One region of the Sutcliffiella cohnii genome, then DNA from elsewhere that is predicted to be linked to it. Evidence: a T-box and tRNA genes for the amino acid it is inferred to sense, from the RefSeq annotation. Region 1 holds a T-box; the other holds one or more tRNA genes.
What was found. A T-box is a leader RNA that pairs with one kind of tRNA and senses whether it is charged. The one in region 1 lies ahead of BC6307_RS16415 (valine--tRNA ligase), so its partner is inferred to be a tRNA-Val.
Positions count from the first base shown of each region.

Region 1 (16,812 bases):
AAGATGAAAATAAAAACATCGTATCTTTTTTTGCTAAAAAAGAAGAGCGTGAAGATGTAGAAGAAAAAGCACCTGTAGCAAAGTTTGATGGAAAACAGGAAGAGGATGAGGAAAAAGTACGCGATGAAAACAACCTTTCTCTTACAAAAATCTTTGCAGAAGAAGATGGATCAGACTTTACTCGTTTAAAGATTTGTATCGTACAACATGGCGAGACAATTGATTCCATCGCGGAAAGATACGACGTAACCATTCAACAACTAATTCGAATGAATGGCCTAGCATCAGATGCTGACGTCTCAGAAGGCCAATTAATTTATGTACCAGCTGCGGCTTACTCTAATTCTTAACAGTACATTTTCAAGTGAGTGAGGATTTCCTTCCTCACTTGTTTTTTGAAACAACTATACAAATAAAATGATTTAAGCTGTACACAAAAACTAGCTTGAAAGAAAGTGAGTTAAGTGTTATGCAAACAACGAATGAACAATATGCTGAAAGTATTTTAAGGCAATATGGGGTAGTGCCAGAACTTTTACAATCATATAGTCATAACGTTTGGCGTGTTGGAACAAAAGAAGGCAATTATGCTTTGAAAAAAATTGATAAAAATCGAGCATATGCACTCTTTATGAACATTCATTCCCTATCACAACGAGGGGTTTCTTCTGTTGTTCCTATTTATAAAACACAACAAGGTTTTTATTTCATAGAGAATCAAACAGATTCCTACTATTTAATGCCTTGGGTCGAACATCAAGAGGAAAGAGAAGCTGATTTTAAAGATAGTCTAATGTTTAAAGAATTGGCAAAGCTTCACAACATAACAGTTAAAGAAAAAGATTACGAGCTTGATGATATTACTTCTTTCTATGAAAAAACAAAAATAGATTGGAGACAAGACGAAGAGCGCCTAAACCAATTTGTAGACGATTGTGAGAAGAAAATTTACATGTCACCATTCGAGCTACAAGTATGTTCCTTCGCAACGGAGATAGGAAGTGCGTTAAGGTTTGCTCTGCAGAAGCTAGATAGTTGGTATGATGAGATTAAAGAAGCAAAAAAGCACCGTACTGCCATCACTCATGGTGCAGTATCCTTTCATCATTTTTTAAAAGACAAAGAAGGTCGTGGATATTTTATTAGCTGGGAGAAAGCCCGTAAAGCAGCACCGGCCAACGATTTAATTGCTTTTTACCATCGTTACTTACGAACATATCCGATGTTTTGTGACGATTGTGTTGACTGGTACTTTGAATATAGCAATGCTTTTCCGTTAAAAGACCATGAAAAAGCATTAGCCCTAGCATACTTAGCGTATCCGCGCCAATTTATTTCAGTGCTAAATAAGTATATAGAAGAGAAACGATTAAAAAGAAGAAAAGGGGAGCGCAAACACGTGACCCACATTTTAGAATCGTATTGGCTCGCGAAAAACATTGAATATGTAGCAGGTCGCATAAGTCAAATTGAAGAACAGAAAAAAATGCAAAGTACCCAGTCGTCATCATAGTGACGCTGGGTACTTTTTCGTTAAAGCCATTCAAGATGAAAACAGACAGCTAATGTTATACATAGTGCTAATATAAGGACGTCAAAGGTAGTTGGTAAAAAGATTGTTCGAATACCTTGAAAGATCGAAATTGGAATAATAAACTGGGCGCAAACTGCCCGAACTTGACGCAACCACGGTGGTAACGAGTATGGATTGTATTTTCTCATCAATTCTTCCCCTTTCGTTGTTTCCTACTACTATGTTAGAGGTGGAAGAGGGAGTTAGCATTAGCCCCCAGCCAATGTGCCTGATATTACAACGTATGATATTAGGCGATAAATAGTGCCCATTTTGACACGAAATTGTTTTGATTTGAATAAATTATGAAAAAGATGGAGAAGCTTATTGACGAAATCATTATTTATTAGGTAACATATATAAGTAAATAAATTAAACGAAATACAGTGACAGGGAAGAGTACAATCGAAACCCCTTCAGAGAGAGAGGCCCAAGGCTGAGAGGCTTCTTAGGAAACGTTTCATTGGAATGTCGCCCTTGAGTAGCTTTGGTGAAGTAAAAGTAGTCAAAGCCGGTGAAGAGCCGTTACTTCATTTAAGAGTACTAGGAGTAGTCTATCTATTTCTAGTAAAAAAAGGTGGTACCGCGAAACTAACTCCTTTCGTCCTTTTATTGGATGAGGGGAGTTTTTATATTTTTCAGGAATTTTTCAGCACCACCATTTAACAGTTCTTAAGATAGTCCACATAAAGGAGGAAACAAAATGGAATTAAAAGAAGTAAATTTACCGACGAAGTACGACCCAAATGCAGTAGAAGCGAACCGTTATCAATATTGGTTAGAAGGCAAATTTTTTGAAGCGACAGGTGACACGGAAAAACAGCCTTACACAATCGTTATTCCACCGCCAAACGTTACAGGAAAACTGCATCTAGGTCATGCTTGGGATACAACATTACAAGATATTTTAACGCGAATTAAACGTATGCAAGGTTATGACGTTCTTTGGTTACCTGGGATGGACCACGCAGGTATCGCAACACAAGCAAAAGTAGAAGAAAAACTACGCAGTAACGGTGTATCTCGTTATGATTTAGGTCGTGAAAAGTTCGTAGAAGAAACGTGGAAATGGAAAGAAGAGTATGCAGGACATATTCGTGAGCAGTGGTCAAAACTAGGATTAGGAGTAGATTACAGTCGCGAGCGTTTCACATTAGATGAAGGTCTTTCGAAAGCTGTTCGTGAAGTATTCGTTTCTCTTTACAAAAAAGGCTTAATCTACCGTGGCGAGTACATTATTAACTGGGACCCAGCTACAAAAACAGCTCTTTCTGATATTGAAGTTATTTATAAAGATGTTCAAGGTGCTTTCTACCATATGCGATATCCGTTAGCAGACGGTTCTGGCCATATTGAAGTTGCTACAACTCGTCCAGAAACGATGCTTGGAGATACAGCGGTAGCCGTTCATCCAGAAGATGACCGTTATAAACATTTAATCGGTAAAACAGTTAAGCTACCAATTACTGGCCGTGAAATTCCTATCGTTGGAGATGACTATGTTGATATGGAATTCGGTTCAGGTGCAGTCAAAATTACACCAGCTCACGACCCGAACGACTTTGAAATTGGAAATCGTCATAACCTAGAAAGAGTTTTAGTTATGAACGAAGACGGTACAATGAACGGTAACGCTCTACAATATAAAGGACTAGATCGTTTCGAATGCCGTAAACAAATTGTAAAAGACTTACAAGAGCAAGGAGTTCTTTTCAAAGTAGAAGAGCACATGCATTCTGTAGGTCATAGTGAGCGTAGTGGAGCGGTTGTAGAGCCTTACCTTTCTACACAATGGTTCGTAAAAATGCAACCACTTGCGGACGAAGCGATTAAGCTACAACAAGGTGAAGATAAAGTAAACTTCGTACCGAACCGTTTTGAAAATACGTACTTACGCTGGATGGAAAACATTCGTGACTGGTGTATTTCCCGTCAATTATGGTGGGGACATCGTATTCCAGCTTGGTACCATAAAGAAACTGGAGAAGTTCATGTTGATCATGAACCACCAGCAGATATCGAAAACTGGGAACAAGATAATGACGTATTAGATACTTGGTTTAGTTCTGCATTATGGCCGTTTTCTACAATGGGTTGGCCTGAAACAGAATCAATTGACTATCAACGTTACTACCCAACTTCTGCTTTAGTAACAGGGTATGACATCATCTTCTTCTGGGTATCTCGTATGATATTCCAAGGTATTGAATTTACTGGGCAACGTCCATTCCAAGACGTACTTATTCACGGTCTCGTTCGTGACGAACAAGGGCGTAAAATGAGTAAATCACTTGGTAACGGTGTAGATCCAATGGATGTTATCGCACAATACGGAGCAGACTCCTTACGTTACTTCTTATCAACTGGAAGCTCACCAGGTCAAGATTTACGTTTCAGTATGGAAAAAGTAGAAGCGACTTGGAACTTTGCCAATAAAATTTGGAACGCATCTCGTTTCGCATTAATGAACATGGGCGATATGGCTTATGATGATATTGATTTAACAGGTGAAAAGTCTGTTGCAGACAAATGGATTTTAACTCGTCTAAATGAAACAATTGAAACAGTGACAAAGCTTGCAGATAAATATGAGTTCGGTGAAGTAGGTCGTGCCCTTTATAACTTCATTTGGGATGATTTCTGTGACTGGTATATTGAAATGGCGAAAATTCCATTATACGGTGAAGACGAAGCAGCAAAGAAAACAACTCGATCTATCCTTGCTTACGTATTAGACAACACAATGCGACTATTACATCCGTTCATGCCATTTATTACAGAAGAAATTTGGCAACAACTTCCTCATGAAGGAGAGTCTATCACAGTTGCAAAATGGCCAGAAGTTCGCCAAGAGTTAACTGATCAAGAAGCAGCAAGTGATATGCGTTTATTAGTAGATGTGATTCGCGCTGTACGTAACGTTCGTGCAGAAGTGAATACTCCAATGAGTAAGCAAATTAAAATGTTTATTAAAGCAAAAGATGACAGCATCGTAGAAAAATTAGAAAGAAATCGTTCCTACTTAGTTCGTTTCTGTAACCCAAGTGAATTAGAAATTGGTACGAACGTTCATTTAGAAGAAAAAGCGATGACTGCGGTTGTAACTGGAGCTGAAATTATCCTTCCACTAAAAGGATTAATTAATATTGACGAAGAAATTGCGCGTTTACAAAAAGAATTAGATAAACTTGATAAAGAAGTAGAACGTGTACAGAAAAAACTATCGAATCAAGGTTTCCTAGCAAAAGCACCACAAAACGTAATTGATGAAGAAAAGGCAAAAGAACAAGACTATGTTGAAAAGCGTGATAAAGTTCGAGCGCGTATAGAAGAGTTAAAAGGTTAAAATATGTAAGGAGGATGACAAACTTGTCATCCTCTTTCCCTGTTAAGGTTGGATGGAGAGGAGAATACAAATTGGTAAACACATATGAAGAAGCAGTAGATTGGATACATAGCCGTCTTCGATTTGGCATTAAACCAGGGGTAAAAAGAATGGAATGGATGATGGAAAAGCTTAATCATCCTGAAAGAAGATTAAAAACCATTCATATAGCAGGAACGAACGGAAAAGGTTCCACTGTGACATATGTTCGGAACATTTTACAAAAAGCCGAGTATAAAGTTGGGACATTTACATCCCCTTATATTGAACAATTTAATGAACGAATAAGTGTTAATGGGCAGCCGATAGGGAATCAAGAACTTGTCGATGTAGTTAATATAATAAAGCCGTTAGCAGAACAATTAGAAGAAACAGACTTAGGCAGTCCGACAGAATTTGAAATAATAACGGCAATGTCACTTTATTATTTTGCACACATTAATATAGTAGATGTTGTTGTATATGAAGTAGGGCTAGGTGGTCGTTTAGATTCTACTAACATTATTTATCCACTCGTTTCTGTTATTACAAATATCGGTTTTGACCATATGGCTATTTTAGGAGAAACAGTAGAAGAAATTGCCTCTGAAAAAGCGGGTATTATTAAGCCGGGAGTTCCTGTTATTACTACTGCCTCCCAAGAGAATGCTTTGCGGGTCATACGTCAAATTGCAAATGAGAAAAAAGCAAAGATGTATGAACATAATATGCAGTTTACAGTGACGGACTATAACCAGTTAGAGACGGGCGAACAATTTACGATACAAACTCCTTTTATCACGATCGAAAATATCGAACTATCGATGAAAGGAAAGCATCAAGTAAATAATGCTGCACTAGCGATTATGACAGTAACATATTTAAAAACCTTTTATTCCTTTTTAATAGAAGAGCATCATATAAAGGCAGGATTAAAGGATGCTTTTTGGCCGGGAAGAATGGAGGAAGTAGTAAAAACTCCTTCTATTTATTTAGATGGTGCTCATAATGAAGAAGGAATTGCTACTCTAGTGGATACGATTAAAACTAGATTTACTAAAAATAGAGTTCATATTTTATTTAGTGCACTATCAGATAAACCGTTAAATAAAATGATTACAGAACTAGAGTCTGTTGCACATTCGATTACGTATACAACGTTTGACTACGAAAGAGCATTATCAGCAAGGCAATTAGCGGAATTAAGCACGCATAAAAATCATTCCTATGATGAGAGTTGGGAAAATGCTCTTAAAAATATTAAAGCTTCTCTTACAGATGAGGATGTTCTTATTGTAACAGGATCGCTTTATTTCATCTCAACTATTCGATCGTTTCTTAAACAATAGGCTAACTTATAGGTACAATGTAAATTTTACTAGATAATAATGACAAAAGTTAGAAAATTTGATAAAATGAATGTACCAATTTATAGTACTAAAGTACGTTGGAGGGGAGGGCGAAAAATGGGATATCGCGGAATAAGTTTTCAGAAAAATGTGTACGTTTGGCTTTTATTTGCTATTTTCTTTCCGTTATTAATATGGGGAGGTTATACAATTTCTCCAATAAGTTTACATGATATCCCTACCTCTCACATCGTAGCTTTTCTCATATTAATCGTTGCACTCTCATTAATGCCTATGGTCGTCGGCGATATTCATATCTTTCTTGCCCAAGGTATATCATTAGCGATTTTCCTATCCTTCGGTTTGTTTGCTGAAATGGTGATCACGTTAATTTCTGTCATCACACTCATTTTATATGTTCGACTTAGTAAGCATGAATTGTACCGATTGCCTATTAATCTATTAATGTTCTCGACAGCTTCTTTTATAAGCGGATTTGTATTTTACCTTTTAGGTGGGGAGCATGGAAATACGAACCTATTATCACTGCAAGGAATACTACCAATTTTAATGTATGTCGTCTGTTATTTTGCCGTAAACCAAGTATTCTTATATTCGATTTTTAGGTATTTACATAATAGCAAACGTGGTCTTATCACTTCCGATACGAAATGGGATGCTGTTACTAGTATTCTTACATTCCCAGTCGGGCTCATCATGTTTATGTTATATGAACAAGTTGGTTTAGTTGCCGTATTATATGTTGGTATCCCATTCCTCATCTTAACACTCATCTTGAAGCTTTATCATGCAAGCCAAAAGGTGAACAATTACTTACAGCGTGCAGCCGATGTCGGGCATGATTTAACAGAACGGTTAAATGTTTCCAGTGTTATTGATGTATTTTTAGAAAGAGTATCAACGCTATTTCCAGTAGATTATGCAGCAATTATTGATATTAAAGAAGATAGATTTCATTTGTTGAGACAAAAGTTTAAAGGTGGAAACGGTGAATTAATCGTTCATCCTGAAGATGAAATATGTAAAATGGTCAAGAAACAGAAGCGTGGGGTAAGCTTTCGAACGAGAAAGGAATATAGCTATTTACCGAATATACATATTCCACCAGGTATTGAAAGTGTGATGTGTGTCCCGGTTATTCGTAACCAAATAGTAGAAGGATTTGTAGTTGTAGGTACATCGAAACGACGTGCTTACGACAAATCACAATTGATGATTATGGATATATTAGCCTCCCATTTCGGTGTAGCATTAGTGAAAGCGAAACATTATGAAGATACGAAAAACAGAAGTGAGCGCTGTGCGTTAACAAATCTTTATAACTTTAGATTTTTTGAAACGGTTTTAGAAAAAGAATATGAAAAGCTAGAAGTTGGAGAGAGCGAATCTCTATCATTAATACTGTTAGATTTAGATCATTTTAAAAGCATCAATGATACATATGGGCATCAAAGTGGAAATGAAATATTAAAACAAGTTGCCGATCGATTATCGCTCCTTATCGGTGAAAACGGTATCGTAGCTAGATATGGCGGAGAGGAATTTGTAGTGTTACTTCCAAATGTAGACCGGAAGAAATGCTACGACTTCGCAGAAAAAATTCGTGTAAATCTAGCGAATCGATCGTTCACATTAAAACAACATATAAGAGATACAGTTAAACCACAACTAGTAAAAGTAACAGCTAGTATCGGCTTTGCAACAGCACCAGAAGATGCCGAAGATTCACTAGACTTAATTCGCCATGCGGACCGCGCGATGTATGTTGGAGCGAAGCAGGCTGGAAGAAATAAGGTTGCGGAGTATCGGAAAATATCCTGAAAAGTAGTGACTAATCTATAGTAGAGGTCACTGCTTTTTTTTATATAATTTTATCCAAAAAGTATTAAAAAATTACAATTACATACATTTCCTGTGAAGTTTATGTAGTAGATTATCTTTGTCTAATGATATAATCAACTTAAAATATGATACTAATTTACTATTTGAATTGATTAGAGGTTTTAAAATGAAAGTATTTAGTAATAGCAATAGTGAAACAGGATTAACCTTGTTAGAGGTACTATTATCAATTGTCATTTTAAGTGTAGTAGTAATTGGACTTTTAGGTTTTTTTGCTCAGACTATTTTACTATCTTCTAGAGTAGAGGATCGAATGACAGCTTTGAATATAGCAGAAGAAGTACTGCTAGAATATAAATTGAATAAAGAATATCAAGAAGAAGTTATTATTAATAATAAGACATATTACTCAAGAGTATTTGAATTAGGCAATACTTCTTCCCTTGGGCTTACTCCCCTTAAAGTAGAAGTATATTCAAAGAATGATTTTTCCTCTTCCTCTTATATTACTGGTGTCTATGGGTATTTCGAGGAGGATGAAGAATGAAATATGTAAAAAAAGATGAAGGTTACGCTTTATTATTAGTATTACTAATTATTGTCTTAATAGGTTTGTTTTTACCTGTTATATACTCATCATTAACAACTAATTCTTTACAAATAAAAAAAACAGAAGAGACTATCCAACATAATAATTTAAAAAATATGGGAACGCTTCTTTTTGAAAAGAAAATAATAGATACAATAGAAAATTGGAAATTACCTGAAGAATGGGTGCCACCTATGGAGTGGAAAGATTTAAACGAAACCTTAAGAAATAACCAGTATATAAAACCCTTAATATATCAATCCTTACAAGCAGAACTTTCACAATTAGTATCTATACATCCTCAATTTAGTCATGAGGGTTATGAATTTGGATTTACATCTTTTAATATAAATTCATCTACTAACAAAATTGAACTGAACATTTATACTACAATTGATGACGGAAACCACACGGAATCACATTTTGAGGTGATTGAAATACCTGTTATTAATTTTAATTATCAAGTAAGTAATTAAATTAAATATTCAATAGGGAGTATGTGTTATGTTGAAGAGAGTGAATATTAATAATGAATCAGGTATTACCTTAATCGAAGTCCTAGTAACACTGTTAATAGTCACTATTGTTTCAGGTCTAGTTACAGGTGTTATGATAAGTTCGGTAAACTATAACAAAAAAGCTCATTCACATATAAATTTAAGGCAAGAAGCAAATTTAATCATTTCATCACTGCGAGAAAAATTAAAAGAAGAAGAGTTTACACTGTGCTACCAAGACTTATTAGGACAAAGTGATATCACTTTTGAGGATATATCATTACAAAACCAAACTATAGAAATAGACAAAGAAACTCCGTGTGGTACTATAAAAACGGATCAAGACTTAATAATTGAATTTACATTGAAAGATAACTTGAATAATAGCTTTGATGTAGATATGACTATACAAGGAAAAGAGTCACTTACTTCTTCTAAAGAAATAATAGTTGAAATACCAGAATTTACGGAAGAAGATGATTATTACGATATTATAAAAAATGAAAACGTTTTTGTTGCGAGCAAACAATTTGAATTTGCAGGGAGTACTATTAATGGAAATGGATCTACGATGCTAATAAAAGGAAACTTGTTAGGAAATAAAATTAATGGTGGGGCATTAATTAATGTTTCAAATATATATGTTGAGGGAGATGTCGATGTAGATGGTGGATCAGCTGGTTTAGGTTCTGAAACCAACCCTGGAATTATTGTAGTTGGTGGAAACTTAAATCTTTGGAATGGGACACGCCCTATAAATGGTGACGTATATGTTAAAAAAAATATGAAGTTAAAAGATGGGAAAGTCAATGGTAATGTTTATGTAAAAGAAAACCTTGAGTTAGGTTGGACGCCTCAGCTTGTTGGTAATTCTAAAATTTTTTACGGTGGTTCCTTAACACATCCAAATAATTATAATCAAAGTATATTGTCGAAAGTCATTAATCAAAATCATATAGAAGCACAGGAAATGATTAAGTATGACATTCCTCCATTAAAAGATGACCATTGGTTTGTCCAAAACGGATATAATTTAAATATTGTACCAAACAATATGAAACTATTTGGAAATAATATAAATATATCAAGCGGTAATATACCTAATCATGGCTACGTAAGTAATTTTCATAATGCAATAATTATAAGTAAAGGCGATGTTACGATAAGAGGCGGTGACTTAAAATTTAGTGGGGTTGTAATTGCTCCCTTTGGAAGTGTCACTTTTCATGGATCTACCTTTGAAGGAACTGTAATTGCTAGAGATGGCTTCTATGTAACAAGTGGAGGCTCAACTGTCACTTTTAAAAATATAGATAATTATATTAATAATAAGAATGATTCACCTTTTAATGAAAACTTTTAAGATAAAGCTTCTTTTATTTTGATCTTTTTTATTATTGTCTTAAACAAAAAATGTAGCACTAACATTAAAAATATAAGGTGCTACATTTTTAATTACACAATGATTTATATACTACCAACAATAATTTACAATTAATAACATAATTTCGTTTTAAAACTGTTAGATTTATTATAAAATAGCACTAAGGCTATAATTATAGTGAAAATGGGTTGCCTTGTATAAATACGCCTATATATTAAACTATTCATTGAGTATATTTTAATATTAAATCTATTTCTATAAATATTAAAAATTACTTGAAAAGTAAACATGTTAAGCTTTATTAATAGATTCCGTTGGGGGTTAAAGAATGCAGGGGATGAAATGGTTAGGAGTTTTTGTTGTAGGTGCCTCGTTAATGTACGGTGCGGTAAAGGGGTACGATCATTTTTTTGGAGAAGAAAGGTTCACTCATGAGACGATGATTGCTAATCAAGTCGTGGCAAACGTATCAAAATCAAATGCCGAGGAGCAATTAGTCGAAGCGATATCAGATTGGAAAGAAGATGGTGTCCTGTACGTGGAATGGGCAGGTCAATTAAATGTTGTCTCAAAAGAAGACTTTGAATTTGATTTACCTTCCTCAATAAATGCAGCTCAAGATGGTACTAGTAATACTTTACAGGTAGCACTTCCGTTACAAGTAGTGACTAGTGCGATTCAAACGATTACGGATGATTCCTTTATTCAACAAGTAGATGTACCAAAACTTCAGGAACATCTTGTGGACGTCGCCACTTCGTTAGAAAATGGCACTTTTACTTTTTCATTACAAGACTACTTTAACGAAAGTGCAACTGTCGAAACAATTAAAGAAACAGTCATTCAAAATGGTTTATCCCTCTCAGTACAGCAAGAACTTCGCGAACTATTTAACACCGACAGGGAAATAAATGTGTTACCAATGGATATTACTTCTTTAGCTAAATGGTTAACTAGTGAAGAAATAGAAATTACCGATGAAAGCGTTAGTGTCCTTGCTTCTTTAGTCAATCAATTAATCGCTGCCACAAACTTTGAAATAAAAGAACGACATATTTCTCCAACACTACCTACTTACGCAACTTTAGGCTATGAAGCGAGATTTGAAAAAGAGCGTATGGACTATAAGTGGTTAAATCCGAATAATTCGAAGTATGTTATAACCCTTTCATTTGTTAACAATATGCTTAGAGCAGAATTAGTAGGTGCTGCCCTTCCAACAGAGATTACAGTGGAAACGAATAGAAACGAAACGTTTGCTCCGAAAAAAATTGTCCAATATTCGCCAACCGTACGCACAGGTCAGACAACTGTGAAAGAAGTTGGAGAACAAGGGAAAATAATTGAACTAGTACGTACGGTGAAGGATAGTTCTGGTGAAGTAATAAAAAAGGAGACTATATCATCCGATTTTTACCCACCAGTACATCGAGTGGAAGTAAAAGCCTTGGTTGCTTCTACTAGCACGACACCACCAGGGAACACTGACAATACGAATAACACAGGCGAGCAGCCCAATAATACTGGCAGTAATAATCCGAACGGTAATAATACAGGGACTAATCCACCACCGAACAATAATAGTGGAACAGGATCCCAACCGCCTACAGGTGGCACGTCTAATGATAATAGTAATAAACAAGAAGAAAAATCGGATGCTGATAAAGAAAGAGAATCTCCAGAAGGCTTATACGAAGGGAAATAATGATGAAAAAGGATGAACGTAAATGGCTGTAATTAGAAAGCGTTTAGGGGATTTATTAGTAGAAGCAGGAATTATTACAGAAGAACAATTGCAAAAAACGCTAGAAGAGAAAACTTCTTCTCAAAAACTAGGGGATGCACTTTTACAAAAAGGATTAATTACCGAACAACAGTTAATTGAAGTTTTAGAGTTCCAGCTTGGAATTCCACACGTTAGTTTATTCCGTTATCCATTTGATGAAAATTTAATGCATGTTGTCTCAAAAGATTTTGCTAAACGTAACGTGCTAATTCCGCTAAAAAAAGAACATGAAAAACTTTACGTTGCAATGGCGGATCCAATGGACTTTTTCGCAATCGATGATTTACGATTATTTACTGGGTTTGATATTGAGCCGGTTATTGCGACAAAAGATGATATATTACGTTCTATTAATAAATATTACGAATCTACAGACCCGATGGATGAATTGCTAGATGGGTTCGAAAAAGTAGAGCAAGTGAATATAAGAGATGAACGAATAACCGAAGACGACTCACCTATCGTTCGGTTAGTAAATCAAATGTTACAAGCTGCAGTGGAACAACGGGCTAGTGATATTCATATTGACCCACAAGAAACGAAAGTAGTTATCCGGTATCGTGTGGATGGCGTGTTAAGAACGGAACGAACATTACCGAAGCACACGCAAAATGTGTTAATTGCTCGTATAAAAATTTTAGGAAGTATGGATATTACGGAACATCGTATTCCACAAGATGGTCGAATTAAAACGACGATTGATTATCTCCCAGTAGATGTTCGTGTTTCAACATTACCAACTGTTTTTGGTGAAAAAGTAGTAATGCGTATTTTAGATATGAGTAGCTCTCTTAATAATATCGAGCAATTAGGTTTTCACGATAAAAACTTCGGTCGCTTTAAAGATTTAATTCATCGTCCAACAGGAATCATTTTAATTACGGGACCAACAGGATCAGGAAAATCTTCTACTTTATACGCTTCGTTAAATCATTTAAACGAAGAAGCGGTTAACATTGTGACAGTAGAAGACCCTGTGGAGTATCAGTTAGAAGGAATTAATCAAGTACAAGTGAATAGCGGAATTGGAATGACTTTCGCGAAAGGATTACGGGCCATTTTACGACAAGACCCTAACATTATAATGGTAGGAGAGATTCGAGATCGTGAAACGGCAGAAGTGGCGATTCGAGCTTCGTTAACAGGACATTTAGTATTAAGCACGCTGCATACGAATGACTCAATTAGTACGATTACGCGTTTAATGGATATGCAAGTAGAACCGTTTTTAGTAGCTTCCTCTTTAAATGGAGTATTGTCTCAAAGGCTTGTGCGGAAAGTGTGCCGTGATTGTATGAGTATGGAAGAAGCAACTGAACGTGAAAAAGAAATTTTTGCAAATCGTGGGCTGGATGTGGAGAAAGTAGCTAGAGGAAAAGGCTGCGGTACGTGTAATATGACTGGATATAAAGGTCGACTTGCCATTCACGAGCTATTAGTATTAACGAGTGAAATGAGAAAATCGATTATGAATAACGAGCCTTTTTCTCGTATAAGAGAGCTTGCAATCGAGAATGATACTGTATTTTTAATAGATGACGGTTTAAATAAAGTTTTAAAGGGACTAACAACTACAGAAGAAGTTCTTCGAGTAGCACTGCAAGGATAAGGGGCTAAGTGTAATGATTAATGAATTTCAGCAATGGCTATATGATGCATATTCCTTGAAAGCTTCGGATATCCATTTATCGGTAGGAGTTCCTCCTGTATTCCGTGTTAATGGGGAACTTAAGCGGCAAGGAGAAACGATATTACTTCCTGACGATACGAACGAAATTGCTAAACATATGATCCCTACGCACCTTTGGGAAGTTTTTCAGGAGCGAGGAGAATTGGATTTCTCGTACAGTTTACCAGGAGTTTCAAGATTTCGTGTTAATGCATATCGGCAACGTTCATCGATTGCATTAGCGATTCGGATTATCCCAACTAGTGTTCCATCAATTGAGGAACTTCAACTACCGCCAACAATTAAAAAGTTAGTGGAACAACCTCAAGGTTTAATACTAGTAACAGGGCCTACTGGTAGTGGGAAATCTACTACACTAGCTTCGATGATTGACTTCATGAACCGAACGAAGAAAAAGCATATTATTACATTAGAAGATCCAATAGAATATTTACACAAACATAAGCTATGCATGATAGATCAGAGGGAAATTGGATTTGATACAAAATCGTTTGCTAACGGATTACGTGCGTCGTTACGACAAGATCCTGATGTCATTTTAGTAGGAGAGTTACGTGACTTAGAAACGATCCAAACAGCTATTACAGCAGCTGAGACTGGACATCTTGTGCTAGGTACCCTTCACACAACGAATGCGCCTAGTACGATTGACCGAATTATAGATGTGTTTCCAGGTCACCAGCAGGCACAAATCCGTCTACAGCTTGCATCTGTTTTAGTTGCAATTGTTTCGCAACGATTGTTTCCATCTATTGATAAGCAAAGTAGAAAAGTAGCAACAGAAATACTCATTAATAATGCAGCGGTTGCTAATCTCATCCGTAACGAGAAAATTAATCAGATTCAAAATGTGATGCAGACAAGCCGTGCGCAAGGTATGCATACATTGGCTATGAGTATACAAGAACTTGTCCAAGCGGGTCTCGTATCATCTCAAGATGTTCAAAGTTATTTACAGGAGTCGGTGTAGACGATGCCAAAGTTTAAATATACAGGTCGTGCACGTACTGGGAAAAAAGAGGGGGCTGTCACAAGTCCTAATAGACGGGAAGCCATTGTAAAGCTAAAAGAAGAAGGAATAAAAGTTATTAATATCGAAGAGATGCCAGAGTCTTTTCTAACGAAAGAAATAACGATAGGAAATCCAGTAAAGCAACAAGATCTCGTTATTTACTTACGTCAGTTCGCCACGTTAATTCGTGCTGGAATTTCAGTTGTAGAATCAACGAAAATATTAGCAGCACAAACCGAAAGCAAACCGTTAAAACGAGTATTAACGGAAGTAGAATACGAACTACGCCAAGGAAATCCATTATCAGTAGCGGCGTCTAATCACCCAAAAGTGTTTAGTTCGATGTTTATTAACATGATTCGTGCTGGTGAGGCGAGTGGAACGATGGAAGAAACGTTAGATAACCTTGCTACTCAATACGAGAAACAGCACGAAACGAAACAAAAAATCGTTTCTGCCTTAGCTTACCCTCTCGTATTAGCGGTCGTCGCGCTAGGTGTTACGATTTTCTTGTTAGTAGGAGTAGTTCCTACCTTCGTGTCCATGTTCTCAGACTTCGGTGCAGATTTACCGGTTATTACAAAATTTGTCCTAGCAATGAGTGAATGGATGCAATCGTTTTGGTGGGTCATTATATTATTAATGATTTTATTTATCAGTTCTATAAGTGTCATAAGATCGAGAAGAGAATGGAAATATTATTTAGATTATTTTCTATTAAAAATGCCGATTTTTGGTGGTCTTTTAAAGAAAGCTGCGATTGCTAGATTAACGAGAACGTTAAGTTCCCTATTTTCTAGTTCCGTGCCAATTTTACAGGCAATATCGATTGTAGAAAAAATAGTCGGTAATGAAGTCATCGCTAAAGTACTTGTAAGCTCAAGAGAATCGTTAGAACGCGGAGAATCACTAACAACTCCAATGAAGGAACATTGGGCATTTCCACCCCTCGTTACCCAAATGATTTCAGTCGGGGAAAGTTCTGGGTCTTTAGACATAATGCTAGAAAAAGTAGCACACTTTTATGAAAAAGAAGTCGACGCAGCGACGGATCGATTAAAGAGTTTAATAGAGCCGTTAATGATTGTCGTACTAGCTGTTGTAGTTGGGACTATCGTCACATCTATACTAGTTCCAATGTTCGATATTTTTAACCATATTCAAATGTAAAAAATTGTAGAATAGTATTGTATTTAGCAAAATAGTATAATATGATTATGCTAGAAATTGAAAAAATAGGATATTTGGAGGAGATAATGCATGTTTAAAAAATGCCGTAACATTTTACGCAACGAAAAAGGTTTAACGCTTATTGAGTTACTTGCAGTAGTAGTAATTTTAGGGATTATTGCAGCGATTGCGATACCGAGTATTAGTAGTATTATAGATAATTCTAAAAAAGATACACACGTTGCAAATGCTCAACAAATGGTTAATTCAGCAAGGTTGGCAATTGCTAATAATTCAGAATTGAATACTGGGACACATCACTTATCGTTAAACTATTTAATTACTAATAAATATATTGACCAAATCCAAAACCCTGATAATAAATCTGTAGGTTACGTTACAGGTAGTGAAGATTTACTGTCTGGGACTGGGGAAGGTAGTGTACCAGCGGAAAACTCCTCTTACGTGAAAATAGTAAATGGAAAAATAACTGAAGTTAAGTTATATTCTGCTGATAGAGAAGTACACGAAACAG
Region 1 is NZ_CP018866.1:3,258,218-3,275,029, reverse strand. Features, by position in the region: gene spoVID (stage VI sporulation protein D) at 1-350, shown strand, start outside; gene ysxE (spore coat protein YsxE) at 470-1,513, shown strand; gene BC6307_RS16425 (hypothetical protein) at 1,534-1,722, opposite strand; T-box leader at 1,951-2,185, shown strand; gene BC6307_RS16415 (valine--tRNA ligase) at 2,277-4,919, shown strand; gene BC6307_RS16410 (bifunctional folylpolyglutamate synthase/dihydrofolate synthase) at 4,991-6,286, shown strand; gene BC6307_RS16405 (sensor domain-containing diguanylate cyclase) at 6,404-8,128, shown strand; gene BC6307_RS16400 (type IV pilus modification PilV family protein) at 8,316-8,696, shown strand; gene BC6307_RS16395 (hypothetical protein) at 8,693-9,214, shown strand; gene BC6307_RS16390 (type II secretion system protein) at 9,243-10,598, shown strand; gene BC6307_RS16385 (VanW family protein) at 10,948-12,324, shown strand; gene BC6307_RS16380 (GspE/PulE family protein) at 12,347-14,014, shown strand; gene BC6307_RS16375 (type IV pilus twitching motility protein PilT) at 14,028-15,065, shown strand; gene BC6307_RS16370 (type II secretion system F family protein) at 15,069-16,277, shown strand; gene BC6307_RS16365 (prepilin-type N-terminal cleavage/methylation domain-containing protein) at 16,368-16,812, shown strand, end outside.

Region 2 (16,812 bases), 2.2 Mb from region 1:
TTTTTTTACATTTAATGTTTTAGACAAAACAGTTGTAACCACCGCCTAGCCTAAATCATACAATGCCATATGAAAGGAAGGAGGACCATTTAAATGAATAACAACTTCTTTAAAGGAATTGAACAAAAAACAGGTGTAAATATGAAAGATGTATTTGAACTTGCTAACTCAATGCAAAATGCAAATTTTAAAGATGAAGCTACTGTAAGAGGGCTTGTGAAGCGTGTTGCTAAATTAGCAAATCGAAACGTCCCTCAAGAGCTTGAAGATAAAATTGTCAATACATTAATCAATGGTGACAAACCAGTAGATATGGGAACAATATCTAAAATGCTAAACGAAAAAAAGAAGTAAGAGCATTAGAAAAAAGCCACTGATCATAAGTTCAGTGGTTTTTCATCTTTTCTATAGAAAGTGATAATTGTCGTCTGTTAACTTCTTTCATTAAAATTTCGATAAAGCTTTCATCCAATTGCAGCTTCATTGCTTTATGTAGCGTTGTAAGCAGCATGTCATCCGATAAATGAAAAATCGAATACACTTCATATTGGGACTTTTTATTTTTCATATAAAAGCAGCACCTCACTTTCTCTTTATTTACCACGAAAAGAGAAAGTATAAACGTATTTTATATGATAATAATTTCCAATTAATAAATTAATTTGGCAGTATTTGTTTGATGAACCTCGATAAATACGCTTTTTTTCCACGTCTATTTTGTGGGACGGAAAGAAACAACTCTTCCTTTGCACGAGTCATCGCAACGTATAAAAGTCTTCGCTCTTCTTCTAATGAATGATAGTCACCGTTACGAACGTCCTCTAAAGCAAAGTCATGGGGAATACCACCGTCGACAACACTTAAAATATATACTTTCTTATATTCAAGTCCTTTTGCACGATGAATAGTGGAAAGGCGTATTGCATCTTTAAACTGTTTGCTTAGTTTTTTCATTTCCGTTGTTTTGGCAATCATATCATCAATATGTGCAAGGAAATCTTCAACTGTCGAAAACTTTTTAGCGACAACCTTCAAATCACGTACATCGTCAGATCCTTTTTCAACCATATTCCCTTCGTTGCCGCGCTTTTTAACATAATCGGAAAATCCCATGTCCTTCTCAATTATTTCAAGTGCAACCGTTGGAGTCACAGCTTGTAACGAGGAGAAAAGTGGGACGAGCTTTTTTAACTTTTTCGCTTGAAATGGTGCAATATTAGATATTTTCGATAATGCGACAGCTAAATCACAATCTTCTAGTATCGATATAGCTTTCGCATCTTGTAAACTAGACTGCTTTAAAAATAGAGCTGGCAAAATATCTGTTAACGCCTTTACATCATTTTTATCGTGACTGAGTCTTAAAAAAGCAATCATACTTTTCACAATGCGACGATTATAAAAACTATCATAGTCTTGGTCAATTGAAAATGGTAAGCCAGATTGTGTAAGTCGTTCGAAAATAGCACGGGCTGCACTATGAGTTCTGTATAGAATAGCAAAATCGTTAGGATTGTCTCCATTTTCTATTCGTTCTTTCATATCTTGCACGATCATTGTCGCTTCCTCTTCCTCATCGTGAGGAAAGAAAAGAAGGGGAGACTTTTTATTATCTACTTGCGCATTCATACTTTTTTGCTTTCTCTTTTTATTATGAGCGATTACTTTATTAGCAGAGGCAACAATCGCATGTGTGGATCGATAGTTTTCAGACAGTGTAACTACTTTTGTAGTTGGAAAATCTCGATCGAAATTTACGATATAGGACGGGTCGCTTCCTCTAAACGCATAGATGGATTGGTCATCGTCACCGACCACACATAAATTTTTACTTTTAGCTAATAATTTAATCGTTTCATATTGAACTTTATTAATATCTTGAAATTCATCTATTAAAAAATATTGAAAGCGTTGCTGATATTTTTGTAGTAGGTTTTCATCTCGAGTGAATAATTCGTAACAGCCAATCAGCATATCATCAAAGTCGAAGAACTCGTTTGTTTTTTTCCACTGTTCATATTCCTTATATAAATGAAGGTAGTCTTCCTCCGTTTTGTTAGAAGCTTTAATGTCGTTTGGAAATTGTAAATTGTTTTTCCAATAACTGATCATCTGGATTGCTTCGTCCCAAGGGAATTCCTTTTCGTCTAGGCCGAGACTGCGACCAGTTTGCTTTAAAAATTGCTCCTTTTGCCATTCCCATTTTAATAGCTTTTCATGGTTCCAGCGGCTTGGTTCATGGTGGCTTACGATTCGGTAAAAAATGCTATGAAATGTGCCAGCTACTACGCCATTCATGGAAGCACGGTTCGTATATAGTGATAACCGCTCTTTCATTTCTTGAGCTGCTTTCGCTGTAAACGTAACAAGCATAATCGAACGAGGGTCTATTTTCTGTTCTCCAATCATATAAGCGACTCTTGTAGTTAAAACTCTTGTCTTTCCACTACCAGCACCTGCTAAAACGAGCAACGGCCCGTCAACATGTTTTACTGCTTCACGCTGGGAAAAGTCTAGAACAATATTTTTTTTCAATAGTTGCTCCCAGAACGGACTTTCTGGCGCTGGAGTGTTCGTAATATTTTGTAAATATATTGGTAAATTGGAAATGTATTTAGGTGCTTTCCACGATGTTTGATCGATGGAGGGTTGAGTAGAAATAGAACGTGATTTCGGAATTCGAAACCCATTCTGTTCTAAATACGATGCGCTTTCTTCTATTTCGACTATCGGCGACTCCATAGTAGCCGCTTTTCGTTCACACTCTTCATGATTAATGGATTTGTCGACTGGGTAAAAATGAGGCTCTTCATAAATACCTAAATACATTTTTACTCGTGTTGAACAAATTGAACATGTTAGTTCATAACGTTGTCCAAGTTCATATATTTGCTGATACCGTTCTCTCGCAATTTTATTAAGAGAAATAGGTTGACTCTTCCAGATTGCTAGTTTCATATACGTAATTCCCCTTTAAAAGTCAATCTTTCTCATTCTAACACATAAACTATAGTGTGCGGTATAAGTTTGGAACAATCAATAATAGGGAAAATAATCAATAAGGAGGGGCTTAAGATGGGTTATGTCTTACCAATTAATCAAAATACGTACCATCAATATGCTAATCGAACAAATGCGGTTAACGAAAAAACGAATACAATGGTAGACCCAGTTAGAAAAGCTATTTTTTATAAAGTAAATCCACAATACAACTGGGAGGAATTACAAAAACAGCGTAGACAAAACAAAGATAAATGGTCTAAGGAAGCTCAAGCCGTTCCAACGAAAAAGAGAGTTAATTGTGAGATTATTGCTGATATAACAGGAAAAGGTCAGTTGTTTAATGAGACGATCTAGTAGAAGATACCCATGAAAAGGAACTTTCGTTGAAGTAGATGGAAACTAAAAAAATATTATCCCATCTAAGCAGCCCACGAATTTCAATCGCTTCAACATGAAAGTTCCTATATTAGTTACAATTTTTCCTCTGTAAATGGCAATATGTATAAAGATTTACCTTGTTGGTACTCCGCTAAAAGAATGTCAGATGGGTTATGAAAGCCCTGTTTTTTTATTTCTAGTAATAGCCACTGTACAGTTAAATGAAATTCTTCTAAGTTTTCATAAATTACGTCTCCATCTGAAATGAGTGTAACAGCAAGCTGAGGTTTTGAATAAGGAATAGAAAGGTCAGCATTAGTAGGGTTAGCGAATCCATGTTTCTTTAATACACTAACAGACCCATCTGTTTCTAAAACGGCATATTCTACTTCGCGAATAGAAAAAGCACCTTTTGCTCGTAATAAATGCTGTAATTGGTTTATGTCTAATTTACTCCTTTTTAATTCCTTCCTATTTATTTTCCCTTCATAAATTACAAGTGAAGGTCGTCCTTCAAGTATCTTTCTTGACCTTCGCCACTTTTGTGTAATTAGTTCTAATAAATAAATTAATATTCCCCATAAGGTTAAGGAGTAGAGGATTTTATCTACACCTACTTCCGGATCATAAAGTGCATTACCGACAAGTTCTCCTAGTACTAGTGCAGAGATAAAATCAAATGGTGTAATTTGAGTGATTTGAGTTTTCCCTAATAATTGCGTTACGATAAATAGTGAAATAAAACCAACAGATAACTCAACAGCTATTCGGATAAAGTCCATGTGTTTTCAATCCTTATCTTTTCTACAAATTTACGATTAGTTTGTGCAAAAGTTGGTTAAATATCACTAGCGTTGCAAAAAAAAGTTAAGAAAAAGTCAAACTCATAAAAATAGGTTTATTTTGAATATTATTCCAAAATATAACTATATTGAATATTCTGATTTCCATTTCTTGAGTATTAAAGAAAAAAGGAAAAGGGGACGTATTCGAAGGTAGCCTTTATCCATATTTTTACAGATGAGTTGGATCGTAAATTAAATCATCTAAGTGCTGAACATCTCCTTTTTCAAACTGTGCAAGGGTTTCCGTGAAAATTTGCTCATGTTTCAGTGGCCTCCGGCCGTAAGATGATCGATCAGGTGTCTTAAATAGTTCCTTTATAAATTCAAAGAAGCATCTTGACCAAAAGTCTTCGATATAATCAAGCATATCAAGAAGTGTTCCCTGATAACTAACCTTTTTCTTCATCAGTAAGGTTAAACAAAAAGTAATCATTGCTATGTAAATTTGGTTGAAAACAGCGTTTTCACTCTTTCCATAACATTTTTTGATGACCAAATGCTGCTTCATCCACTTGAAGAAAAGTTCAATTTGCCAGCGATTTCGATAAAGATTACTAATTTCTTGTGCTCATCTTCGCATCATTGATGATGATGGCTAGGGTATTTCCTTGACTATCTTTTGTTTCTATCAGCCTGACAGGATATTTCATTTTTCCTAGTTTTATGATTGCCTCACGTGAGATACCAGTCGACGGATCTACTGACAGTTCCTCGATAACGTGGATGATGGTGTTGTCCTTAATGCGCGTACAGAATCGAATATTATTACAACAGTATTCATCGAACTTTTTGAAATCAAAATAGCCACGGTCGAACACATGTAGTGCATCATGATCAATAACCATCAAGCCATCCAACTGGGTAACGTCTGCCGGTTTTGCAGGAGTAATGATGATTTTATCCGGCGAAGTTTCGCCATCATAAAATACAACTCTAGTATGTATTTCTAAAACGGGCCCAACGGTACTGGCTAAGGCAAAGTGAGATTGTTGTAGAATCAATAAGATGGATTTTCCCTAATAAATCGTCACCTTTATCTTTTCCAAATTCCCGATGGATTTGCTCAACTAAGTGATGCAAAATAGCCTTGAAAATCTCGGGCGGAAGGTCAGAGAGTTCACGGGATAATTGAGATTGTCTTAATGCATTTTAAGCCAAGTTCTTTTTGTAATTTCTTTTTGTTTTTTACCTTGAGACTAATTTTTTTTAAGCTGCCAAGCTTCATTAGCTGAGCATATATAAAAAGTTTCGTGAAGGTTAGACTATCAAGCTTTTTCGTATACTTATCAAGCTTCATCTGATCAATCATTTTCAAAATAACTTTTTCATCCATAGGGTGGATGTATTCCTTAAAAACTGTATTTATGGTTGTCCATAGCGACTCCTTATAATTGGGATTTGGACAGGACTACCTTTACCTTCCACCTAATTATAAGGTTTTTTTATACCCTTGCGGACTAAAAAATACAAATTATTACAAAAAAACCAATAAATATTTTTATTGATAAATACTTGACAAATTAGATTTTATTTAATGCAACGCTAGTGGTTAAATATAAAAGATAATGGTAAAAAGAAAAAGCTGTCCGACTAAAAGGACAGCTTTTTCTATGCTATTGATTTAATCATTGTTACGTGAGGGATGCCTGCGTCCATAAAAATGTCCGAAACTGTTGCATACCCAAGCTTCGAATAGAAACCTTCCGCATGTGTTTGGGCATTTAGTTTTAACTTTGTAAAACCTTCTTCTTTCGCATGTTGTTCAATTTGATCCATAATGATGCGACCAGCACCTTTACTTTTACGGTAGGTAGAAAGAACACAAATTCGTTCTACTTTTCCATAGCCATCTACTTCACGAAAGCGTCCTGCTCCTACTGGGGAATCCCCGTCGTATAAGACAAAATGAGTTGCTGTATTATCGTACTCATCTATCTCTTCTTCTAACGGAACGTTTTGTTCCTCGACAAAGACTGTTTTACGTACTTCAAATGCATCTTGTTTTTCTCGTTCTGATTGTACTATTTTTACGTGCAATTATATTAGCATTCCTTTCCTAAACGGAATGTTTCGTAAACAGTCCACATACCGTCTTCTAGTTGATATAAAAGGTGGAAGCGATCCACACTTTCTTCATGTGCTACATTTAACATTTTGATGGACCCTAACACGTCCGAATGCTCATCGTCTGATAGCTTTTGTCCAATTGTAATATGAGGAACAAAGTTATATTCACGATTGTCCGATAAAAATCCGTTACCCGCGTGTAATTTGTCATGTAATGATACTAATTCTTCGACAGGGTCTACTTTTAAATAAATGGTATTGTTTACAGGAGAAAAAGAGCTAACCTTACGAATATTTAACGTGAATGGGGACGAATCTTTCGCAATCGCATGTAATTCATCTGAAACTGATTTAACATCTTCATCTTTTAGTTCAAAAGCATTTTTCAACGTAATATGTGGCGGAATTAATGCATGATGAGGGTCGTACCTTTTACGATAAGAATTTGCAAGATCTTGTAATTTCTTTGATGGAAAAACGACAATACCGTATTTCATAATAAATTCCCTCCTAATTGGTTTTAATTTAAAAGCTTTGTATGGCAATACTGAATATTAATTTATTGATTGTAGCGGTAGGTATGAGATTCCTGCAAGAAAAAGGCAGTTCCTCACATAAGTTTTACTTATTGCCATAGCGAAAATGTAAATCAAATTTATTTAGTTAAATAAGTTCTAGTAGTATTATTTTAGCCTACAATCGGAAAAAATCATAGTGCTATATTCAGAACATTCTATATTAATACATCGAGCGTAGAGCAGTTTTTACATCCGGCTGCCAATATGTCCAAGTGTGATCACCATTGAATTGTTTGAAATGGTGAGGGAACTGCTTTTTTTCCATAAGCTCATGTAGTTTTAGGTTCGGTTCAACAAAATCTTTTGTTTTGCCGTCAGTTGTCGCGACTTCACGTTCTTCTGTTCCAACAACATGATAAACGGTAAGTAAATGTGGAGTTTCAAACTGTTCCACTTTTTGTAAAACGTCTTCGTTTACGAAAGGTGATTGAATGATCACTTTTCCAAACGTATTTGGGTAAGATAGTGCAGTCATCAATGATACCGTTCCAGCTAAAGAATCTCCAATTAAGCCGCGCCCCAGTCCCATTTGATAAGAAGGAAATTCCTTATCTAAGAAAGGTACTAATTCTTGGCCTAGAAATCGTATGTAACTACCGTTCTTCGAGCCATTTGGATGATATTTTTCACGACGTTCTTTAACGTCACGGTAAGGGATGCCTACGATAATCAAGTTTTGAATTTCTTTTCCTTCTAACAATTCATCGGCTATTCTTCCAATTCTTCCTAATGAAAAATAATCTTGCCCATCTTGAGCAATTAACAGGTGATATTTATATAAAGGAGAGAAGTTGGCTGGAGTGTAAATCATCAGCTTTACTTCTTCTTCAAGCTCCTTACTATATAGGGTACGCTCTAACATCGTTCCTTTTTTCTGTTCCATAAAAAAATTCCCCCTAGTGTGCACGAGTGTCGAGTCAATTTAAGATTGTTAGCGCTTTACACAATATAATACCATAATTTTTTTATAAAGAAAGTTTAGAGGGGCACGAATATTTACAGTCAATCTATTGACAGAAGAAGCATACTGTATATAATAAAACATATTATTCCGATTAACTTTATATGAATTATCAGAAAGTTGGTGTATCAATGTTTTTAACTATCAATGACATTTCGAAAGACTATATGAACCAACAAACGGTGCAAACTGTTTTATCTTCTATAAATGTAACGATTAAAGAAGGAGAATTCGTCTCCATACTCGGGCCGTCAGGTTGTGGTAAATCAACGTTACTATCGATTGTAGCTGGATTAACGAAGCCAACAACTGGAGAAATCCGATTGAAAGACTCGGTTATAAAGGGACCAGGAAAAGACCGCGGTATGGTCTTTCAACAAGCGGCTCTTTTTCCTTGGATGACGGTGGAAGAAAATGTGTTGTTTGCAATAAGAGACATAAAAGATAAGAAGGATCAATTAGAAAAGGCCCATCATTTTTTAAAGATGGTGCAGTTAAGCAGTAGTTTGCATTTACACCCGCATGAACTTTCAGGTGGAATGCAGCAAAGGGTATCGATTGCTAGAGCGTTAGCGATGAACCCTACCGTTTTATTAATGGATGAACCGTTTGGGGCTTTAGATGAACAAACGAGAATGCTCCTCCAAAAGGAGTTGGAGAAAATTTGGTTAGAAACGAAGAAAACGGTACTTTTTGTAACGCATAGTATTTATGAATCTATAAAACTTTCGGATCGAATATTAGTAATGGGAACGAGACCGGGAGAAATTATTGCCGATATTACAGTAGATATCGAACGTCCGAGATTACGTACGGATGAACAAGTTACTAGGCTGGAATCAGAAATTAGTAACCTACTTGAAAAAGAAATTGAAAAAGTAATGTATGAGGAGTTAGGGCGATGAAAACGTGGAGAAATAGAATCATCTTTTTTGTCGGCTTGTTTTTATTTTGGGAGGTAATCGTCCGTCTAATCGGTTGGCCACCAGTTGTAATGCCTAAGCCGACAGATGTTTTTCCTGCCATGTGGACAGGATTTACTGATATGACGCTTGTCTATGCATTGTTAGCTAGTTTTCAAAGGTTAGCAATCGGGCTTGGACTATCCCTCTTAATAGGGACAGGACTTGGAATTTGGCTAGCAAAATCGAAAACAGCTGATGACACAGTTGGCTCGTTAGTTTTAGCACTACAAAGTGTCCCGAGTATCGTTTGGTTGCCACTAGCGATCGTCTGGTTTGGTTATTCAGAAACCGCCATTATTTTTATCGTGACGTTAGGTGGCACGCTTGTTATGACGATTAATATGAGGATGGGAATTAAAAACGTTCCTCCACTCTATATAAAAGCCGCTTCCACAATGGGAGCCTCGGGTTTTGAAATGTTTTGGAAAATAATATTACCCGCCTCCATTCCTTATGCTGTTACAGGTGTAAGGCTTGCGTGGGCATTTGCATGGCGTGCTTTAATGGCTGCAGAACTATTAAGTATGGGGCCAGGTTTAGGATATTCGTTAAAATGGGCTTCTGAATTTGCGAAAATGGATATCGTCTTCGGAATTATTATCATTATTTGTGTGATTGGTACAGTTGTAGACTTTTTAATTTTCCAACGTATGGAGAAAAGTGTAGCTCGTCGTTGGGGCTTAGAGGAATCAAATTAGGAGGAATGAAGATGAAAAAAACGTTCGCTTTACTTGCTGTTTTACTATTATTAGTTAGTGGAATTTTAGCAGGATGTAGTGCAGGAGCTTCATCAGGGAAAGAAAAGGTAGTGATTGGATACTTCCCAAACATTGACCATACGCCAGCGATGGTTGCAAAAGAAAAAGCAATGTATGAAGAAGCACTTGGAGAAGGGTACGAAGTAGAATATCGCACTTTCCCTGATGGTGGAGCTTTTATGACAGCTTTAAAAACAGGAGAAATTGACGGTGGTTTAGTAGGCCCAGGACCTGCGATGAACAACTACGCAAGTGGTGCTGATGTAAAGGTTATTGCTGGAGCATCTTCTGGTGGAACAGTAATTATTGCAAGTAAGCAAAGTGGAATTACTTCCATTGAAGGTCTTGACGGAGCAACTTTTATTACACCTGGGATTGGTTGTACACATGACGTTCAAATGGAAACTTTCTTAAAAGATTTCGGCTTAACATCGTCTCGTATTGGTGGAACGATGAACCATGTTACAGGAAATCCAGCTCAATACGGGCAAATGTTTGAAGCGGGTCGTGTAGACGCAGCTGCTGTTCCAGAACCGTGGGCATCTGTTTTAGCTGTAGAGTATGGTGCGAATATCATTGTAAATAGTGATGAAATATCTTTTGGTGAAACGTTACCGAACACTATTTTCGTAACGAGTGGAAAATATATTGAAGAGAAGAATGAAGTAGTGCAAGCGTTAATGGATGCACATGCGAAATCTGTTCAATATATTGAAGAGAACCCTGAAGATGCAAAACTAATTGCGATTAATCAAATTAAAGAAGCGACAAACCAAGAATTATCAAAAGATATTATTGATAGTGCGTGGGAAAGAATTCGTTGGACTAGTGAAGTAGATGCAGAAGTAATTCAAGAGTTCGCGAACTCCTCGTTTGATTTAAAATTTCTAACGGAGAAACCAGACTTTACAAACTTTATCGATACTAGTTTCCAAAACTAGCAAAAACAAGAGGTGTCGAGCTATAATAAGTTCGACACCTTTATTCGCAAGGAGGAAATTATGATTAAAAGAATGTCCTTATTGTTTGTACTTTTCTTTTTATCAGCATGTGGTGCTGGAAATAGTGTGAACATAGATGAGTATTTTCCGATGAAATTAGAAGTAAAAGAATTAGACGCAATAAATCAAGATGAGCAGGCATTCCAAACGAAAGACCGTAAAGGAGACGTTTGGTTAGCTAATTTTATTTTTACAAATTGTGAGACGGTTTGTCCACCAATGACGGCGAACATGTCAAAAGTACAACAATACTTAGCAGAAAATGACGCAACGACTCCAATTGTTTCATTTAGTATTGACCCTGAATATGATAACCCAGCAGCACTGAAGGAATATGGAGAAAGAGTCGATGCAGACTTTTCTACTTGGGATTTCGTAACAGGTTATAATCAACGAGAAATTGAAAGCTTTGCTAACATTTCCTTTATGGTACCAGCTTACAAAATCGAAGGTGGTAACCAATATCAGCATAGTACAGCTATTTTCTTAATTGACCAACAAGGGTTCGTACGTGGTGAATATAGTGGAATTGATGTTGATTTTGAAAAAATTAAGGAAGATGTGGAAATATTAAAAGCAAATGGTGAATAATCTTTAACTAAGTGGGGGAGTGACCGTTGCTCTCCTGCTAAAGAGACGAAAGTGTTAATTTAATGGAAAGAGAAGAAGCCTATGACCATTCACTATGAATCAATGAAAAGTTTGTCTGAAGACCAATATAATGAAGTGGTACGATTGCTAAAAAACTGTGAGGAACATGACAAACTAGAAATAGCATCTAGTATTAACGTGTCGATGATTTCTAAAGCAGATGAACCACATTTATTTTTTATACTTGCTTATGATCGAGCGGAGTTAGTCGGCTTTGTTGGGCTATATACATTTGTTGATGTGACGAAAGTGGAGATTGCGGGAATGGTATCACCAGCCTATCGAAGAAAAGGTATTTTTTCCACTTTGCTTGAAAAAGCATTAACTGTTTGTGCAGAACGAAAAGTGGACGAAATACTATTCGTTTGTCCAGAAAAGTCACTGGAAGCGAAAGGGCTAATGAAAAAGCTTGGAGCTGTTTATTCCTTTTCGGAATATACGATGGAATATGATGAAGGTCGCAACAACAAGTATAATTTAGAATCTATTCTTTTAGAGAAGGCAACATCCAGTGACGTTCCGACAATCACACAATTGTTATTAGACGGCTTTGGCTTTGGTGGAGACCCGAAACAAGTCGAACCCCTGTTAACTAGAAACATTACGCAAGAAGGATATGAAGTTTATATCGTAAAAAATGATGAGAAAGTATTTGCTACTTTAACTATTTCCAATGAAGGTGCTTCTATGTACATAAGTGCTTTTACCGTTTCATTTGAAGAAAGAGGGAAAGGATACGGTAAAAAAATATTGCAAGCAGCGGTTGAGCTTATTCGAAAAAATGATCGATTAAAACCAATAAGACTTGATGTGGATGTAAGTAATGAAAATGCTTTAAGTTTATATGAAGGTGTAGGATTTCGCACGATAAGCGGTTATGATTATTACTTAAATATGTAGTTTTGAGGTCGCTTTTATGGCTACCTCAAATTTTCTTTGTATGCTGGTAGAGGATGATACGTTTCTATTAACTTATCTAATCGTTGTAATCTTTGAAAGGCTGTTTCTATATCCATTACATTATAATGATGGTTCCCACCTTTTTCCTCATCCATCTCATCAGCAAGCTTCACTACTTTTTGTAGTGGGCTTCTTTTTATTTGCGCCTCTGGTAAATAGGAATCGGTATGCAATAATATCGCAACACTTATTTGCTTCGCTCTTTGCGGTTCTTCCCCTAAGCGAATTAATAGTTTATGAGCACGCTCTGCACCTTTAATGGCGTGAATGTCGTTTTCGCGATATAACTCATAATCCCACTTGCCGTTACGATACCATTCATAATGACCAATATCATGTAAAAGAGCGGCCTTTGTCGCTAAATCAAGATCCACATTATATTTAAAGGCTAAATGAAACGCATGCTCCGTAACCTTTACTGCGTGCGCAATGCCAGATCGTTGTAAATATTTTTGTGTAATCGGGTGTAAAAATATTTCTGCTAATGTTACGTTCTTCATCTCTTTTTGCCTCCTTCTGTATTAAGTCCGAAAAGTGTTTCTTTACAGAATAGCATAGAGACAAGCGGGATGGCAATGGGTATATTAACTAATTTTCCTTATTTTTTTATGAGGAAATACTGATAACATGTTCTCTATTTTAAACGTTCGATTTGTGTTCCTTAAATAACAAAAGGCAGTTATATATGTTGCTTCTAATTTAATAATTTGAATAGTTCGTTGGGTAATCGTTCCATTATGTGCTTCATAAATGATGTCGACGAGCTTATTTTCTTCGTGAAGTCGCTGTAATAACCTTTGCACTGAAGTCACCTCCTATAATTATTATATGCGAACATACGTTTCTTATACAACGAAAAAGAAATAATTTTCAGCTGTTAAGTAGCGGTAATTATTGCTAAAATTGATGGAAAGGGGGAGTTGGGGTGAGTAGAGAGAATAGAATTGCAGAAATAATCGTCCGAATTGGCGTAGGAATCATTGCATTTGGCATTCTTTTCGGTATTGTAATTGGCGCATCTCATTATGAATTTGATTGGTTGATGGCGCTTTATTGGTGGGTAGTTAGCTTTGTCGTGGGGATTTTGTTCATCGGCTTTGCAGAAGTAATTGAGCTATTACATAAGATACATGAAAAAGTGGATCTCGCTATAGGAAATGAAAATGATAGTAACGTACCAGTTTTTAATGATACGAACCCTAAGTACCGACAAACTAAATGGTCATTATCCATGGAGGAAGAGGATAGCATTCGTAACATGTTTAGCGGCAAAGTAAAGGAAATAACAGTTACTCCATTTCAAGATATAGTTTACGTCGAATTAGAAAACAATGCATACAAAATTTTAGAAGTAGGATACTTTACTCCAAAAGAGGTACCATTTAACCTACTAACAGACGAGTTAAATGAATGGCTGAAGGAAAAGCATAAAAAATAAAATGCCACCTGTTATGGTGGCTATACTAATTGTAAATAGAGTTTTTTAAAAAAGGATTGCCAAGCCTACCTTCTATATACTATAATTTAATATATTCTTAAAATTAATTTATATTGCGATCTGATAGTTCAGTGGGAGAACACTACCTTGACAGGGTAGGGGTCGGGGGTTCGAATCCCTCTCAGATCATACAATCAAAATGCTGGAATCCTTGATTTATCGTGGGTTTCAGCTTTTTTATTTTTTTTTTCATAAGTATTATCTATCATCCATTACTCAAGATTGCTTTTTTTCTTGAATTTGTATTTACTAACGCTTCGTGACTTTTTAAATGCTTTGTGGAATACCTGCTACACCATTATCTTCATTTGGCATGAAAGAGCATAAATTTCTAAAGTAATCTTTGGATTACTGTGTCCTAATCGGGCTGCCACTTTTACAATGCAACACCCTCGGCAATGAGGATGGAGGCATGAGAGTGTCGTATGTCTTGAAATCGGATAGGTGTGACTTTAGCGTTTACATATTTTCCTCAATTCACGTAATACGTTTCGTAGGTCTTGTATCGTTCCGCTTTCGGTTAAAAATACAAGGAAAGTTCTTAATACTCTTTTGCGGAGTTCTCTTTCCATCCTTCTTGCGTTTTCCTATGAGAAAGCAGTCCTTCAATGAGAAAATCTGGTATGGGAACATGACATATGGACTTTTTTTAGGACTAGAGAATATACAACCTAATCTAGTAACACGAGAAACTGAACGGTTTACCCATATAACTTTTTTTGGATAGGCATGAGGAAGGAATTAGAGAGCAAAAGACCCGTTGAGACATGGGAAGGAAAGCCTCCAGAGGCGGCGTGGAGAATCGCGTATCATATGGTAAAAGGTTGAGTTCCTATGAATCCTCTATTTCCGCATGCCTTCTGTAGCTTTTATTATCAAAAGTCATTCCATTTATCCGCTATAGTTCTTACTAGTAGTTTGAAAGCCTGCGAATAAGCGAGTACTTAGGGATACATTAATCTCACTGGGGGAGTACAACGATATTTTAGTAAAAGATTTGTTTTTAAGTTTTTTAAAATTTCTTTTTGAGAGGTAATGTGGTTAAGTTTTGGCCAATTCTTTGTAACTTGTTAGTTTTATTAGACTTTTGTCCATTACCACCTGTCATAAAAAACATATTATAAATAAAGGGTAGGTGGTCTAGATGAATTCGAATAAAAATAAACATATTATTTCTACTAAGAGGGTTTTAGATTGGAAAATATCAACTAGTGAGATTAATATCAGAATTCCTTTTAAACAGGCTAATAATACTTTAAAAGTGGATACTTATCAGTACAATGCTTTATCTGATGGTGTAAGTTCAATCTACACAAATAAAAATGAACTGAAGGAATACGGTGAACGAGGTATTTTAGATCCAAAAACTGTATCATATATAAACCTATTTATAAATGGCGTTCTACAGCCTCCAAATACTTATGAGGTGAAAAAAGGATACCTTAGTTTAAAAACAAACAATATTCCTCAAAAAAATACACCTATTATTCTTCAGTTTATTACAGTTTATAACACATAAAAAAATTCAGGGCTGTTTATGAAACCCTGAATTTTTTTATTAAGTTTCAACATCAGTTGAGGATGTTGGTGAGTAATTTACTACCTCTAACACAATTGGTGTACCCTGTAATATTGGGTCTCCTCCAGCTGGCACATCAATACCAAGTGAACCAATCGTTGTTGCACCAGGTGTATAAGTTGAAATTCCTTCCATTTGCAAAACACCGTTAATATATACTTTAAAGTAACTATTATCAGTGGCTAAAGCAGGAAGGTCAGTAGCAATTGCACCAGCATCGTTAAAGAAATCCGCTGTATCGATTGATAATGTAGACCCAGCAGGAGTTTCTACAGTTGTTACATGAAAGAATTTTTCAGGCGTTGGACCAACGGTTGTTGTTGTAGTAGCAGTTACAAGAAGTTTCATAAGTTGCAGTGCCATGATAAACCTCCTATCTAATATTAATAATACTTCTGAATAACATAATATGATTTAAATTAATAATATGTTTAGACTAGTTAACTGTGGTAATAACACAATTTAAAATTTGTAGATAATACGCACTAAGTTATATCACTAACTGAGGCGTGTGTTAGTTGCATAGTACAGACATTTATTCAATAGATAAAAAGATATTCTATAAATGTGAATTATTTGAAGAAACAAACTGTTTCAAGGTTAGTACCACTACATCATTCTATCTGTGATTACTATCCAAGACGTGTTGAGTATGTGAACAACGGTAGCAGTCCACCTAGGGGTCAGGGGTTCATACCCGTAATTCCTTAACCACAACAGTTCTTGGCATTTTTTATTTTCTAAAATAATTTAGAATATAACAGTTATGTTGACGACGAATCCAATTTCCGCAGTTTTTTGCATTGAAAAATAGTAGTGTGTAGAGGCGAGTATAAAGCCAAGGAGTTAATCAGACTGATATGGCAATGTATCAGGCAAAAAGCGCAACAAAAACAAATATAAAGTATATAAATTAACCTGATTAAAACCAGATTCAAGAGTCGACGAAAATGTTGGCTCTTTTTTTGCGCGGTAAGAACAGGTGCAAAGAAGAAATGGACAAAAATAAATTAATTCTAGTTGAGAAACAAAAAGGTAAGGAAGTGCAAAAGACCAAACGTTAAACTCTACTTTATTTAATAAACAGGATATTTTAGGCTTATATGGCTAAAATAATGACTAATCTTTAAAAAAGGTGGGTTTTTCATGAGTGAAAATCAACTAGAATTACTAAAAAACATAAGAAGGAAAAATGAAAATTTGTCAGAGATGGGTATAGAGTATTGGAAGCAATATTCTAGTTTAAATGATTGGCAATTTTGGATTGTCATATTAATCCTGATTGTTCCTCTTATCATTTTGTTTATTAAGATAGATCGAGTTAAGGCTTTACTTTTAGGATTCTATGGCCTAAATTATCATGTATGGTTTGCATATACTAATTCTGCAGGTATTAGATTAGGATTATGGGAATATCCCTATAAAGTCCTTCCGATTCTACCAAGTTTTGCACTCGATGCCTCTTTGGTACCGGTATCTTATATGATGATTTATCAGTGGACTCTTAATAAAAATAAAAATTTTTACTTATATTCTACTTTGTTATCTGCAGGTTTTGCATTCGTTTT
Region 2 is NZ_CP018866.1:1,015,167-1,031,978, forward strand. Features, by position in the region: gene spoVIF (sporulation-specific transcription regulator SpoVIF) at 94-354, shown strand; gene sda (sporulation histidine kinase inhibitor Sda) at 386-568, opposite strand; gene BC6307_RS04915 (ATP-dependent helicase) at 658-2,958, opposite strand; gene BC6307_RS04920 (hypothetical protein) at 3,076-3,357, shown strand; gene BC6307_RS04925 (DUF421 domain-containing protein) at 3,474-4,163, opposite strand; gene BC6307_RS25475 (hypothetical protein) at 4,396-4,734, opposite strand; gene BC6307_RS25480 (transposase) at 4,781-5,227, opposite strand; gene BC6307_RS25290 (DUF4372 domain-containing protein) at 5,344-5,592, opposite strand; gene BC6307_RS04945 (GNAT family N-acetyltransferase) at 5,835-6,263, opposite strand; gene BC6307_RS04950 (YjcG family protein) at 6,269-6,790, opposite strand; gene BC6307_RS04955 (alpha/beta hydrolase) at 7,032-7,754, opposite strand; gene BC6307_RS04960 (ABC transporter ATP-binding protein) at 7,964-8,737, shown strand; gene BC6307_RS04965 (ABC transporter permease) at 8,734-9,495, shown strand; gene BC6307_RS04970 (aliphatic sulfonate ABC transporter substrate-binding protein) at 9,507-10,496, shown strand; gene BC6307_RS04975 (SCO family protein) at 10,557-11,147, shown strand; gene BC6307_RS04980 (GNAT family N-acetyltransferase) at 11,229-12,107, shown strand; gene BC6307_RS04985 (HD domain-containing protein) at 12,128-12,667, opposite strand; gene BC6307_RS04990 (WYL domain-containing protein) at 12,752-12,970, opposite strand; gene BC6307_RS04995 (hypothetical protein) at 13,093-13,605, shown strand; tRNA gene BC6307_RS05000 (tRNA-Val) at 13,723-13,794, shown strand; gene BC6307_RS05010 (DUF4183 domain-containing protein) at 14,810-15,184, shown strand; gene BC6307_RS05015 (DUF4183 domain-containing protein) at 15,224-15,607, opposite strand; gene BC6307_RS05020 (hypothetical protein) at 16,391-16,812, shown strand, end outside.
Region 2: it has a tRNA-Val gene. The T-box ahead of BC6307_RS16415 (valine--tRNA ligase) is inferred to sense a tRNA for this amino acid. The anticodon was not compared.